DNA from 4 places in the Stenotrophomonas sp. YJH_SMC_20 genome. Region 2 is predicted to be linked to each of the others. Evidence: predicted binding sites of a transcription regulator. Region 2 holds the regulator's gene; each other region holds the start of a gene.

Region 1 (3,703 bases), on a different contig from region 2:
GCATCGGTGCCGCCAGCATCATGCTGTGGCGGGCGGGCAGGAACGCGGTGGAGTGATGCGGCGGATGGTTACCGCATCCCCCATGCGCAGTTGCGTCAGCGCAGTACTTCATCCGAACTGACCAGCTGCACGTCATGCATCAGGTTGAGGTAAGCCTCGTAATAGCCCTTGTGTGACGCGCCGACGATGGTCAGCATGCGGGTGCCTGGATGCTGGCCGAGCACGTCGCGCATGTTGGCGACCATGCGCAGGTTACGGGTTTCCCAGTAGCCCAGGTAGTTGCGGCCGAAGCCTTCCGGTGAGGGTTCGACAAGCGTCGCGCCGAAGTCGCTGTTGAACGCCACCATCGCGGTCTCGGGTGCGTTGTAGGCGCGATACATCGCGAGCAATCCTTCCGGCTGAACAAGATTGGCTCCGAGCCGTTCATCAGCCGCCCTGCGTGCTTTGACGAAGGCGTTGTCCCAGGCGCCGCGTATGGCGGCAGCGTAGGCCTTCTGCTGCGATTCCGGTGTGGGCGAATCCGCAGTGTGGTCGTCCACCGACCACAGGCGCTCCAGTCCGAGGCGTGCGGCAAGCACGCCGGCCACCAGGACGGCCTCGTTGCGGCGGGTCATGCGCGTGTCGAGGAACTGCACCAGCTCCGGAGTCAGGCTGTCGGCCGCACGGCGCTCTTCCCGGGGCAGCCGCAGCCATTGGACGACTGCCGAGCTGTTCTCGCCCGCAGCCAGGAAGACTGCAGCCAAGCGACGTCGCTGGGCAGCGCTTGGCGCCTTGGGCCAATCTGCAAGCAGGCGTTCCATTTCCACGTTGGCGCTGGGCACGTCCAGACCGGTGGCGGCCTGCGCCGGTGCCGGATCGACGCAGTAGTCCGCGACGCTCTCCGCGTATCGGGCCGGATTGCGGCGCATGAAGTCACACTGCAGGCCGGACAGGTTCTCCACTGCGATCGCGGTGGGCCGCCAGGCTTCCAGGCGCTGCAGCAGAGGTTCCAGCATCGCCGGCGTGAAGGTCTCCGGCAGGCTGGACAGGTGTGGGCTGCCCAGCACCAGCACTTCGTTCGGGCGTCCTGCGGGCGGTCCCTTCAGCTGGTCCGGGTGGAAGGCCGGTCGATAGGCGGTGCCGGTGGCCAGCGCATTGCTGCTGCATAGGGCCAGGAGAAGAAGGCTGGCAAAGCGAGGGAACATGCGATCTCCATGTAGATGAGCATCCTGCGGGACCTTCATGCTGGTCGTTTTCCCCTGCGGGCGAACCCCGCATCGGTCATGTAAACCTTTTTTCCTTGAGCTGCATCCTTCTGTCGGCGATGTGGTCGGCTGCCTCCCGGCGCCTGCGCTGTACAGCGTTCCGCCAACCGGTGGCGGAACGGATCCGGTCCAGCCGTTCATTGGCCCAATGCCTTGGTGTGAGGGCGGGGACACGTGAGAAAGGTGTGAAGTACACGGCAATTGTCCACCGCATTCCGCCTGTAATGGACGGAGTTGCGACGGACGTCGCGGAATGCCGCTAAAGCGGCCGACGGCATCGCCGATACTCCCTCTGGATCCCGCTCCAGTTACCCGCCGCAGGACCCCAGACTGCCCCTGATGGGCGGTCCGCGCAGTGTGTTCCGCCGCTTCCAGATGCCGATCGCAGCCGCAGCAGACGTTCTTGGCAGTCGCTCGAGAGGTGCCGGTTGGCACCTGTAGTCCCTGGCAACTGATGTTGCCGCCGGGCATCCCGCCCGTCGGGTCACAACCGCTTACCGGACACCGAGGATCAGACAATGCTCATTCCAGGCTTCACGGCGGGCGCGCAGGCGCCGGCCGAGCTGCATACCCGTTGGTCGCCGTGGCGTGCGCTGCTTGGCGTACTGGCGCCACAGCAACGCACCCGCACAGAGAAGGCGGTGACCGACCGGACCGAGCTGGAAGCGCAGGTGGCCGCGCTGCATCGCGTGCAGGCCGTCATCGAGTTCGCGCTCGACGGAACCATCCTGCAGGCCAATGACAATTTCCTGCAGGCGATGGGGTACCGGCTGGAGGAGATTCAGGGCAGGCATCATTCCCTGTTCGTCGACCCCGAGCAGGCGCGCAGCGCCGAGTACCGCGACTTCTGGGCGCGCTTGGGGCGCGGCGAATACGACGCCGGGCAGTACCGCCGGTTCGGCAAGGGCCAGCGCGAGATCTGGATCCAGGCCTCGTACAACCCGGTGCTGGACCGCCAGGGGCGGCCGTACAAGGTGGTCAAGTTCGCGACCGACATCACCGCGCAGAAGCTGCAGGCGGCCGACTCGGCGGGGCAACTGGCCGCGATCGCCAAGTCGCAGGCGGTGATCGAGTTCAGCATGGATGGCCGCATCCTGTCGGCCAACGACAATTTCCTCGCCGCCACCGGCTACAGCCTGGACGAGGTGCGCGGACAGCACCATTCGTTGTTTGTCGAGCCCGGGCATCGCAGCAGCGTGGAATATCGCCAGTTCTGGGAGAAACTTGGGCGCGGCGAATATGATGCGGGCCAGTATCGGCGCCTGGGCAAGGACGGGCGCGAGGTCTGGATCCAGGCTTCCTACAACCCCATCCTGGACCTCAACGGAAAGCCGTTCAAGGTCGTGAAGTATGCCGCCGACATCACCGCGCAGGTGCACGAGAACCAGGCCATGCAGCGCGCCGTGGCGCAGACCCGAGAGGTGGTGGCTGCCGCCAAGCTGGGTGACCTGACCCAGCGCGTAGCCACCGCCGACAAGAGCGGGCCGATTGCCGAGTTGTGCGAAGGCGTGAATTCGCTGGTCGAGGCGATGGCCGCGATCATCGGCCAGATCAAGTTCGCGGCCGACACCATCGCCGTGGGTGCGACTGAAATCGCGCAGGGCAACAGCGACCTGTCGCAGCGCACCGAGCAGCAGGCGGCCTCGCTGGAGGAGACTGCGGTGTCGATGAAGGGTCTTGCCGAGACGGTGCAGCGCACCGCAACCAATGCCCGCCAGGCCAGCCAGCTGGCCGGTGGGGCAGCCGATGTCGCCGCGCGGGGCGGCAATGTGGTGCATGAGGTGGTCGAGACGATGGCGGTGATCAATGCCTCATCGCGGCGCATCGTCGACATCATCGGGGTGATCGACGGCATCGCCTTCCAGACCAACATTCTTGCGCTGAACGCAGCGGTGGAGGCCGCGCGCGCCGGTGAACATGGTCGTGGCTTCGCCGTGGTTGCCACCGAGATCCGTGAGCTGTCGCAGCGTTCGGCCAGCGCAGCCAAGGAGATCAAGCACCTGATCGATGCGTCGGTGGCCAATGTCGGCGCCGGTACCGCGCAGGTCGAGAGCGCGGGCCGCACCATGGATGAGATTGTGACAAACGTGCGCCGGGTCAGTGACCTGATGAGCGAAATCAGCACGGCCGCGCAGCAGCAGAGCGACGATATCCAGCAGATGAACCAGGCCGTCGATCTGATTGACCAGGGCACCCAGCAGAATGCCGCGTTGGTCGAGGAGGCATCGGCGGCGGCACGCAGCATGGAAGAACAGTCGGCGCAGCTGCTGCAGACCGTGGCCAGCTTCCGCGTGCAGAGCGCGGCAGGGCAGCGGCAGGGAGCGGCGGCGCTGCACGCCGTCTAGGCCCGGCGGTTGCATCTGTCTTCCGTAGTATCTGCGTCGCCATATACGCGGTTGCGCCCGGCGCGTTTGGCCCGATACAGGGCCTGGTCGGCGCGTTCGACCAGGTCGCGCGGA
Region 2 (3,703 bases):
GCAAGCTTCCGATCGCCCCGGTCGACCCGCTGGAAGAAGGCGGCGTGATCGCCCTGGTCGGCCCGACCGGCGCCGGCAAGACCACCACCATCGCCAAGCTGGCCTCGCGATTCGCCGAGAAGCACGCGCCGCGTGACGTCGCCCTGGTCACCACCGATACCGCCCGCATCGGCGCCCGCGAGCAGCTCTACGGCTACGGCCGCCAGCTCGGCATCGCGGTGCACGAGGCCAACAGCGGCACCGACCTGGACCAGCTGCTGGAACGCCTGAAGGACTACAAGCTGGTGCTGATCGACACCGCCGGGCTGGGCCCGCGCGACCGCGCGCTGGCCGCCCAGCTGCAGTGGCTGCGTGCCGCCCGCCAGGTGCGCACCCTGCTGGTGCTGCCGGCCAATACCAGCTTCGGCGACATGGACGAGGTGGTCCGCCGCTTCGGCGCCGCCAACCTGCAGGGTCTGGTGCTGAGCAAGCTGGACGAGACCGGCCGCTTCGGCAACGCCCTGTCGGTGGCGGTGGACCACGCCCTGCCGATCACCTGGGTGACCGATGGCCAGGACGTCCCGGAGGACCTGCATAGGGCCAGTGCAGCCAATCTCGTACTTCGCCTTGAAGATTTGCGCCGAGCGGCCGATATGCCCTGCAACCCGGAGTTGAACCATGCCGTCGCGTGAGTACGCCAAGCTGACCAAGACCTTCCCGCTGTCGGCCACCCGCAGCGAGCCGCTCGGCCCTGTGCGCACCATCGCGGTGACCGGCGGCAAGGGCGGCGTGGGCAAGACCAACGTCTCGGCCAACCTGGCTGTGGCGCTGGCGGGCATGGGCAAGCGCACGCTGCTGCTGGACGCCGACCTGGGCCTGGCCAACATCGACGTGATCCTGGGCTTGAACCCCACCTTTACGCTGGCCGACCTGGTGGCCGGCCGCTGCTCGCTGGACGACGTCATCGTCGAAGGCCCGAACGGCGTGCTGGTGGTCCCGGCCGCGTCCGGTCGCCGCCACATGGCCGAGCTGGCCCCGGCCGAGCACGTCGGCCTGGTCAACGTGTTCTCCGAACTGGAACGCGAGCTGGACATCATGGTGGTGGACACCGCCGCCGGCATCACCGATGGCGTGCTGACCTTCTGCCAGGCCGCGCAGGACACCGTGGTGGTGGTCTGTGACGAACCGGCCTCGATCACCGACGCCTACGCACTGATCAAGGTGCTGTCGCGCGAGCGCGGCGTGGACCGCATCCAGGTGGTGGCCAACATGGTGCGCGACCCCAACGAGGGCCGCGTGCTGTACGAAAAGCTGACCCGCGTGTGCGAGAAGTTCCTCGCCGATGTCTCGCTGAACTACCTGGGCTGCGTGCCGCAGGACGACTGGCTGCGCCTGTCGGTGCAGCGCCAGCAACCGGTGGTGAAGGCCTACCCGTCCAGCCCGGCCGCGCTGGCGATCACCGAGATCGCGCGCCGCACCGCACGCTGGCAGGCGCCGACCGAACCGCGTGGCGGCGTCGAGTTCTTCCTCGAGCGCATTCTCAAGCAGCGCGGGGTGGCCGCATGAAAGGCGCAGCCCAGTACCGGGAGGTCCAGCGCTCGGCGGCCAACGAGGTCATCTCCCAGCACTCGGACCTGGTGCGGCGCATCGCCCACCACCTGGCCGCACGCCTGCCGGCGAGCGTGGAGGTGGACGACCTGATCCAGGCCGGCATGATGGGGCTGATCGAAGCGTCGCGCAGCTACGACGCCGACCAGGGCGCCTCGTTCGAGACCTACGCCTCGATCCGCATCCGCGGTTCGATGATCGACGAGATCCGCCGTGGCGACTGGGTGCCGCGCTCGGTGCATCGCCGCGCACGCGACGCCGCTGCCACCATCCGCCGCCTGGAACAGAGCACCGGCCGTGCCGCCAGCGCCACCGAAGTGGCCGCCGCGATGGAGATGCCGCTGCCCGAATACCTGCGGCTGATGGAAGACGCCGCGCGTGGCCAGGTGCTGAGCCTGGAGTCACGCATCGAGGACCAGGGCGAGCTGGATACCGTCGCCCAGGGCGGCCCGACGCCGCAGCAGGTGCTGGAGCGCGGCGAGTTCGGCCGCGAGCTGGGCAAGGCCATCGGCCACCTGCCCGAGCGCGAACAGCTGGTGCTCTCGCTCTATTACGAGCAGGAACTGAACCTGAAGGAGATCGGCGCGGTGCTCGGCGTGAGCGAGTCGCGGGTCTGCCAGATACACGGCCAGGCCGTGCTGCGCCTGCGTGGACGATTGAAGATTTTCGAGGCGGCCGACGCCGGCCTGGAAGAGTGAACATGCCCGAGGCGGCTGCCCCCGGCCACCCGGAATGAACAACAAAGGAACTCTGCTTTGAACAAGAACATGCGCATCCTGATCGTCGACGACTTCTCGACCATGCGTCGCATCGTCAAGAACCTGCTGGGCGATCTTGGCTTCACCAATACCGCCGAAGCCGAGGACGGGCATGCCGCGCTGTCGCTGCTGCAGAGCCAGTCGTTCGATTTCGTCGTCACCGACTGGAACATGCCGGTGATGACCGGCATCGAGCTGCTCAAGGCGATCCGCGCCGATGCCAAGCTGAAGACCCTGCCAGTGCTGATGGTCACTGCCGAAGCCAAGCGCGAACAGATCATCGAAGCCGCCCAGAACGGCGTGAACGGCTACATCATCAAGCCCTTCACCGCGCAGACGCTGGAAGAAAAGCTCGGCAAGATCTTCGAACGCCTGGCGGCCAGCGCCTGATGGATACCACGGTCGACAAGAACGCCCTGGCCCTGCGCCTGCAGGAAGCCCTGGACGCACTGGAGTCCGGTGACGAAGCTGCCTGGCGGCAACGCATCGACGGACTGGTCGCGCTGCGCACGCAGCCGATGATGAGCGGCCTGTCGCGGCTGGCCCGCGAGCTGGGACAGGCGCTGGGTGAACTGCCGACCGTGCCCAGCGAGGCCGGTGAGCTGGATGACGCCTGCGCGCGCCTGGACCACGTGGTGGCGATGACCGAACAGGCCACCCACCGCACCTTGGACCTGGCCGAGGAATGCCGCAGCCTGACCGAACAGCTGCGTGCCGAAGGCCTGCAGCCAGGCCAGGACGCGCAGCTCGAGCGCATCCGCCACAACCTGACCGAGATCGCCCTGACCCAGAGCTACCAGGACCTGACCGGGCAGATCATCCGTCGCGTGGTCGGCATCGTCCGCCGCGTGCACGAGGGCTTCGGCGCACTCGGCCTGCCGCCGGAACAGCATCGCACCGACCCGGCACTGGCCGGGCCGGCACTGAAGGGACTGGACCGCCACGCGGTCTCGCAGAACGACGCCGACGACCTGTTGTCGGATCTGGGGCTGTAAGCATGAGCGCGGTATCCGACGACATCACTGCCGATTTCATCATCGAGGCGCAGGAGATCCTGGACCGCCTCGGCGAACAGCTGGTGTCGCTGGAGCAGGCACCGCAGGACAGCGACCAGCTCAATGCGGTGTTCCGCGGCTACCACACGCTCAAGGGCGGCGCCGGCTTCCTCGGCGTCACTGCCATGGTCGAGCTGTGCCACGCCGCTGAGGAGGCGCTGGGCGCGGCGCGCGCCGGCCAGGCCGTGCTGCAGGCCCACCACTTCGACGCGGCCCAGCAATCACTGGATTACCTGCAGTCGATGCTGGACGCCGTGTCGTCCGGCACCGAGCCGGGCTATGCGCCGCCGGACCTGATCGCCC
Region 3 (3,703 bases), on a different contig from region 2:
TCTCCTGAGTTCCGGTATGGCGCAAGTGTCCTCCCGCGGTTGGCAACCCAAGGTGAAATGCGCGTGTCCGCCACCTCATTGGCCATCGCGCGTTCAGGAAGAAAATCCGCGCCCATCACGATCAGCCATCGTGATGGGCGCCGTCTCCCTACCGGCGTGCTGCCTTGCTAGAACTCTTCCCAGCCACCGGCGTTCGCCGCCAGTGTCGGTTCGATGCGGGGTGAAAGCGCAGCGGGCCGGCGTACCGGGGTGACCGTCGCAGCTACCGCTGCCAATGCGGGGCGTACCACCGCCGCTGCCGTCGCCGCCCCCGTGCGGAACACCGAAACCGCCTCAGCCAGCAGGTTGGCCTGCTCTTCCATCGAGCGTGCCGCTGCACTGGCCTCTTCCACCAGCGCCGCATTCTGCTGCGTGGTCTCATCCATCTGCACCACAGCCTGGTTCACCTGCTCGATGCCCGAGCTCTGCTCCTGCGATGCGGCGGAGATATCAGCCATGATGTCGGTCACGCGCTGCACCGACGCCACGATCTCGCCCATCGTGGTGCCTGCCTGGCGGACCAGCGCCGATCCATCGGCGACCTTGCCGACCGAATCCTCGATCAGGCTCTTGATCTCCTTGGCCGCACCGGCCGAGCGCTGTGCCAGCGTGCGCACCTCACTGGCCACCACCGCAAAGCCCCTGCCCTGCTCGCCTGCACGCGCGGCTTCCACCGCCGCGTTCAAGGCCAGGATGTTAGTCTGGAAGGCGATGCCGTCGATGACACTGATGATCTCGGCGATCTTCTTCGACGAGGCTTCGATGGCCGACATCGTGGTGACCACCTGTCCGACCACCTCGCCGCCCTGCGACGCGACACCGTGCGCGCCAATCGCGAGTTGATTGGCCTGGCGTGCGTGCTCGGCATTCTGCTTCACGGTGGAGGTCAGTTCCTCCATCGACGCCGCAGTCTCTTCCAGGTTCGCCGCCTGTTGCTCGGTGCGCCGCGACAGGTCGGTGTTGCCCGCGGCGATCTCGCCTGCCGCCAGGTTGATGCTGGACGCGCTGGCCTGGATGCGGCCGACGATCTGCGTGAGCTGGTCGACGGTGGCGTTGCAGTCATCGCGCATCCGGGCGAACACCCCGTGGAAGTCCCCCTGCATGCGCACGGTCAGGTCACCGCGCGAGATGGACTGCAACAGGCTCGATACCTGCACCAGGTTCTCGTCGGTGGTCTGCATCAGCCGGTTGAGCCCGGCCACCATGTCGTGGAAATCGTGAGCGAAGCGTTGCTCGTCACCGCGCAGGCTGAAGTCCCCCGCCGCTGCTGCCGTCGCCAGCCGGCGGATCTCGCCGTTGATCGCCGAAAGGCTGGTCTTGGTCTCGTCCATCGCCTGGGTGATCGCGGCCTTCTCGCCCGGCAGAGGATCCATGTCTACCGACAGATCGCCCCTGGCGTAGTGCTTCATTACTTCGATCAACCGGTTCTGCACCTGCACATGCGAGCCGACGAGCGCATTGGTCTCGTGCACCATGCGCCCGTAGTCACCGGGGAAGGCGCTCTCATCCATGCGATAGCTGAGGCTGCCCGCATCGTGCTGGCGAGCCAGTTCCCCCTGCGCCGCCATCACAGACTGCAATTGCGCCTGCATGCGCTGCATCGACCTGAGCAGCTGCGTCACCTCATCGTTGCCGGAGGCGTCGATGCTGCTGTCCAGCCGCCCGTTGGCGATGCCATCGGCGAGCTTCACGGCTCCCTCCAGCGGCCGGGTCAGGCTGCGGGTGATGGCCCATGCGGCCAGCGAGCCGAGTATCAGGCTCAGCACGCCGAACACGATCGACAAGGTGCCGGTCCACGCCTCGGTCGCGCGGTAGTCCTCGCGGCTGCGCGCCGTCAGCACCTCCTGGTGCCGCAGCAGGGTGGAGATCGCCTCGTTCCAGGCCGTCGCCAGGCCCTGCTCGGCAAGCAGCTCCTTGGCTGCACCGTCGAAATCGCCGGCCTTCATGCGCTCATGCAGTTGCCGGGTGGACGCGTCTGTGGCCTTGCGTGCCGCGTCGATCCGCGCGACCAGCGTATCGCCGGTGGCATCACGCGGAATCTTGATGTACTTGGCCCATATGGCGTCGTAAGCCTGCGACAGCTCCTGCGCCTTCCGATAATCCCTGTCGAAATCCTCACCGCGCTTGATCACCATCAGCCGGCGCTGCATCAGCACCGCATTATTGGTATCCAGCATCTCGTTCAACAACCGCATTTTCACCATGTTGACGTCCACCACTTTCTCGAACTGGGTGGACTTCAGGTGATTTCCGTACAACGCCAGGCCGACGATGGCGACGATGAACAGCAGCAGCAAACCAAACCCGGCGCCCAGCCGGGATCCCACTCGGAGGTTGCGTAAGGCGAGCATCTCAATTCCCTTGATCAATGGCCGTACGGTCGATGGCGGCGCAGGCAGGGGAAACTTTATGGGCCGATATTATTGTATCGATCCAGATATCCTGAAATGTGCGGGCTGTTGTGAAAACCGCGCACCGGCAAATTCCTGCAGCCGCGCATTGCAAACGTGCATCGGACCACCCAATATTCGACCTGAATGCGGGTTATTCATTTTGCGAGCCGGTGACGGCGCATGGAGAACGAGTAGCCAGCATTAACTTGGGCTGCGAAGAAGCCACCAGAGGCATGTGCCACGCTTCCTTCCGCCTCTGGCCTGGGAAAGAACGTTCGATACTTTCTCGAGAGAGCCTCATGAACTCGCGCTCAGTATCGGTGTTTCTCCGGAGTAGTCCCTGGCATCCATGACCGATGCAGAAGATGCATGGCGGCGTGGCGTCCGCCCACTGCAGAGCAAGCCACCACGTAGCCAGTGCAATGATTCGCATCGTCGCTGGCCCTCTACGCATCCTTCGACGTCCGTCGTGACCTGTGGCAAAGGCGCACCGCGATGCCATATGGCATTCAGCCCGGAGCGACCGCGCAAAGCTCTCTCGTGCTGGGCCATCAACAACAGCGCGGACCACGCTACAGTCGGCGCATGACCCTCGTCCTGCAGATTGAAGGCGCCGCCATTGATGACATCGCCAGCCTTTACACGGAGATCAACCGCGTGTTCATGGCCGGCGAGGCATGGCAGCTCGGGCCGAGCCTGGACGCACTGGACGACCTGCTGCATGGCGGCTATGGCGCGTTGGCCGGGCAGGCGCAGGCCACGCTGATCTGGCGCGATATCGCCCACAGCCGTGCGGCCCTGGGCGTGGAGGCGACCTGCCAGTGGCTGCAGGCCAAGCTGGACGCACCAGGCAGCTTCAACGCGCGGGCGATCGCCCGCCGGCTGCAGGCGGTGCGACAGGGCGAGGGCCCGACCTACTTCGAGATCGTCATGCAGATCTTCGACAGCCATCGGCAGATCACCCTGGTCCCGGCCTGAACCCTTTTTCGTGCCGCACCGGCCTGCCACCAGTGGCGGCAGCCCTGCGCCCCAGCAGTTACCATGGACGGCCCTGTACCGGCTCCGCTGCCGCCGCCCTCCGGTGCGGCCGGACGCCCCGATTCACGAGTCCCATGTCCAAAGACAAGTCCGCCGAACATACCCCGTTGATGAAGCAGTTCTTCGCAGCCAAGTCCGAGTATCCGGACCTGCTGCTGTTCTTCCGCATGGGCGATTTCTACGAGCTGTTCTACGACGACGCGCGCAAGGCCGCGCGCCTGCTCGACATCACC
Region 4 (3,703 bases), on a different contig from region 2:
GCTGGCCGCTGCGATGTCGCTCATCAGCTGGGTGGTGCGCGAGCTGGCCTGGGCCACGCGGGCGATCGCGGCTTCCGATTCAACAGTGACGGCCAGGCCACTCTTCACCTGTGCAGCGGCGTCTTCGATCAGCTCCTTGATTTCCTTGGCGGCGACACCGGCACGCTGCGCGAGCGTACGCACCTCGCTGGCGACCACCGCAAAGCCACGCCCCTGCTCGCCCGCGCGCGCGGCTTCCACTGCAGCATTCAGCGCCAGGATGTTGGTCTGGAACGCGATGCCGTCGATCACCGTGGAGATTTCCGAGATGCGTGCCGAGGACTGATCAATCTCGCCCATCACCGATGCCATCTGTGCCATCGCCTGCTCGGTCTCGCGCACGGCGGCGCCGGCAGCGTGCGCTTCGCTGTCGGCCTGACGCGCCAGTTCGGCGTTCTGGCGTACGGTGGAGGTCAGCTCCTCCATCGACGCGGCCGCTTCTTCCAGATTGGCCGCCTGCTGCTCGGTTCGGCGCGACAGGTCGTTGTTGCCAGCGGCCAGTTCCTGCGCCGCGTTGTTGATGCTGTCGGCAGCCACCTGGATGCCGCGGACGATGCCGGTCAGCTGCGCGGTGGTGGTGTTGGCATCGTCGCGCATGCGCGCGAACACGCCTTCGTACTCGCCCTCCATGCGTGCGGTCAGGTCGCCATGCGAGATCGCGCGCAGCACGTCGGAAACATCGGCGATGCTGGCCTGCGAACTGGCCATCATGCCGTTAAGGTGCTCGACCATCGTCTTGAACTGGTACTGGAAGGCCCCGGCATCGCCACGCATGCTGAAATCGCCGGCGCGTGCGGCACGGGCCAGTTCATCGATCTGCGCGTTGATCGCCATCAGGCTCTGCTTCACCGCGGCCAGGGTGCGGGTCAACGTGCCCTTTTCGCCCGGATAGTCCGGCAGGTCGCGGCTGAGGTCACCGATGGCGTAACGCTGCATTACTTCAGCCATCAGCAGTTCCACCTGCACGTGCGATTCGACCAGGCTGTTGGTGGCCTGCACCATGCGGCCGAAATCGCCGGGGAACGCACTGGCGTCCATGCGATAGCGGATTGCGCCGGCCTCGTGCTGTTCCGCCATCTGCAACTGCGCGCCGATCGCCGCCTGCACACTCTGGCGCACGCTGGCCATCGCCTCACCCAGCTGGGTCAGCTCGTCGCGGCCACCGAGGCGGAACTCCTGGTCCAGCTGCCCCTTGGACAGGCGCTCGGCCAGGTTCACCGCGCACGCCAGCGGACCGGTCAGGCTGCGGCCGATCATCACCGAGGCGCCGATGCCAGCAAGCAGCGCAACGCCGCCCAGCACCAGCAACTGCAGCAGGCTGCGCTCGCCCAGGCGGATCGCCTCGGCGGCAGCCTCACGGCTTTCCTTCTCCTCGAAGTCCACGCCATCGGACAGCGCCTTGTTCCAGCCGTTGGCGGCGTCCTGCACCGGGCCCAGGGTCAGCGCCACGGCACCGGGATAATCGCCCTGCTCCATCAGTTCGCTGGTCTGCTTGTTGAGCGGGCGAGCAACGGCTCGCTTGGCGGCGATGGTTTCAGCGATGGCCTTGCCTTCGGCGTCACTGGGAAGCGCCTGGTAGGCGCTCCAGCTGGCCTCGTAGCGCTTGACGAGATCAGCAATGCGCTTCTCGTCGCTGGTGCGGTGATCACCCTGGCGGATCAGCATCTCGCGGCGCACCACCATCATCTGGTTGTTGGCATCAAGCATCTGCGACAACAGGCGCACCTTGGCCACGCTGACGTCGACCACCTGCTGCATCGCGCGCTTCTGCACGACACTGGCAGTGGCGCCGGTGGCCACCACGGCGGCAACCAGCAGCAGCAACAGGCCAAAGCCCAGCCCAAGACGCCAGGCAACCCTGACGTTCCTCAAGTAGTTCATGGGGGTATCCAAAACGGGGGGATGCGCCCTTATCGGCGGCACGGCAGGCAATCTTGATCGCCATCCACCAATGGCGTCGGCCACTGTTCACCTTGGTGAGTCGCCGTCCCAGTGGCACCTGCCGGTGCAAACCGGCCGCAATGACATGCCTGCTCATGCGGGCATCAGATCCCTTTCACGGTGGCTCGGCGCCGTCTGCGGGCAAGGTGGTGGCGTTCCCTGCTGGAGTCCCCGATGCCGTTACCCATGCCCCGATCCGCCCTGCTCGCTCTCTCGCTGCTGGCATCACCTGCCTTCGCGCAGGCGCCGCCGCCTGGCCTGCCTGCCCCCATTGCCGAGAAGGCAGGACCGGACACCGCACCCCGCTCTGTCCTGCACGCCCAGGTGCTGCTGGATCGCGCGAATTTTTCCCCCGGCCAGATCGATGGCGAAGTGGGCAGCAACCAGCGGCGCGCGGTGTCGGGCTTCCAGGCGGCGCATGGGCTGAGCGTAACGGGTGAACTGGATGACGCTACCTGGAAGGCCCTGCAGGCCGATACGATCACGCCGCTGGCAAGCTATACGCTCACGGCTGAAGATGTTGCCGGCCCGTTCCAGGCCATACCGAAAGGGCCCGCCGCACAGGCCAAGCTGAAGTCGCTGGGCTTCAGCAGCGTGGAAGAAGGCCTGGGCGAGCGCTTCCACGCCTCCCCTGAGCTGCTGAAGGCACTCAATCCCGGCGTCGATCTGGCCAAGGCCGGCAGCCGCATCCAGGTGCCCAATATCGGAACGGGGGACTTGCCGAAGGCGGCGAAGATCGTGGTCGACAAGTCCGACTCCACACTTCAATTGCTGGATGCGCAGGGCAAAGTGATCGCACAGGTGCCTGTCTCATCCGGCAGCCAGCACGATCCGCTGCCGATCGGCGAATGGAAGATTCTCGGCGTGTATCGCGACCCGCCGTTCCACTACAACCCGAAGCTGTTCTGGGATGCGCGCAAGGGCGAAAAGAAGGCGACGCTGCCGCCGGGCCCGAACAATCCGGTCGGGCGGGTCTGGATCGACCTGTCCAAGCCGCACTACGGCCTGCATGGCACACCCGAACCCGGCCACGTCGGCAAGACAGAATCGCATGGCTGCGTGCGCATGACCAACTGGGATGCGCTGCGCGTGGCCGATGCGGTGGATACTTCGGTGCCCGTGGTGATGCAGGAGTGAGCCGATGCGCCTTTCGCAGCTGATCGTGCTGGGCGTGCTGCTGGGCGTGGGAGTGGGCTGGTGGCTGCACCGCGATGCAGGTGAGCCGGTGGCGGTTGCCCCGCCCGCAGTGCAACCTGCGGTGGCTGCGGCTGCAACGCCGGGCGTGGACGCCCCGGCTCCCACGGCCGTGCCGCCGTCCAACGCCACCGATGCGCCAGCCGGTCTGCTGCTGCCGGTGCAGGGCATCCAGGCGTCCCAGCTGCGCGACACGTTCACCGATGCACGCAGCGAGGGCCGCGTGCACGATGCCATCGACATCATGGCCGATGCGGGTACTCCGGTACTCGCGGTGGCCGACGGCACGGTAGAAAAGCTGTTCGACAGCAAGCGCGGTGGCCTGACGATTTATCAGTTCGAGCCCAGTGGACGCTGGTGCTACTACTACGCGCACCTGCAGCGCTATGCCGATGGCCTGGCCGAGAAGCAGGTGATCAAGCGCGGGGAGGTGATCGGCTACGTCGGCAGCACCGGTAACGCCAGCGCCGACGCGCCGCACCTGCACTTCGAGGTGCACGTGCTGGGACCGGAAAAACAGTGGTGGAAG

What was found. Region 2 encodes FliA, which starts transcription of late flagellar genes. Its sites were predicted from a motif close to TAAAGTTTNNCNNNCNNNGGCCGATAA; they were not measured.
Region 1: the regulator FliA is predicted to act here: its motif matches at 1,505-1,531, upstream of AC5P6A_RS19080 (methyl-accepting chemotaxis protein).
Region 3: the regulator FliA is predicted to act here: its motif matches at 2,423-2,449, upstream of AC5P6A_RS01070 (methyl-accepting chemotaxis protein).
Region 4: the regulator FliA is predicted to act here: its motif matches at 1,950-1,976, upstream of AC5P6A_RS13835 (methyl-accepting chemotaxis protein).

Annotation. Positions count from the first base shown of each region.
Region 1 covers NZ_JCAFRG010000013.1:123,487-127,189, reverse strand. Annotated here, with positions in the region: gene AC5P6A_RS19090 (hypothetical protein) at 1-56, shown strand, start outside; gene AC5P6A_RS19085 (DUF5694 domain-containing protein) at 96-1,184, opposite strand; gene AC5P6A_RS19080 (methyl-accepting chemotaxis protein) at 1,763-3,589, shown strand; gene AC5P6A_RS19075 (GGDEF domain-containing protein) at 3,586-3,703, opposite strand, start outside.
Region 2 covers NZ_JCAFRG010000002.1:10,097-13,799, reverse strand. Annotated here, with positions in the region: gene flhF (flagellar biosynthesis GTPase FlhF) at 1-671, shown strand, start outside; gene AC5P6A_RS03405 (MinD/ParA family ATP-binding protein) at 658-1,545, shown strand; gene AC5P6A_RS03400 (RNA polymerase sigma factor FliA) at 1,542-2,285, shown strand; gene cheY (chemotaxis response regulator CheY) at 2,343-2,735, shown strand; gene AC5P6A_RS03390 (protein phosphatase CheZ) at 2,735-3,340, shown strand; gene AC5P6A_RS03385 (chemotaxis protein CheA) at 3,343-3,703, shown strand, end outside.
Region 3 covers NZ_JCAFRG010000001.1:236,554-240,256, forward strand. Annotated here, with positions in the region: gene AC5P6A_RS01065 (glycine zipper 2TM domain-containing protein) at 1-1, opposite strand, end outside; gene AC5P6A_RS01070 (methyl-accepting chemotaxis protein) at 168-2,390, opposite strand; gene AC5P6A_RS01075 (barstar family protein) at 3,018-3,410, shown strand; gene mutS (DNA mismatch repair protein MutS) at 3,545-3,703, shown strand, end outside.
Region 4 covers NZ_JCAFRG010000007.1:177,695-181,397, reverse strand. Annotated here, with positions in the region: gene AC5P6A_RS13835 (methyl-accepting chemotaxis protein) at 1-1,920, opposite strand, end outside; gene AC5P6A_RS13830 (L,D-transpeptidase family protein) at 2,155-3,117, shown strand; gene AC5P6A_RS13825 (M23 family metallopeptidase) at 3,122-3,703, shown strand, end outside.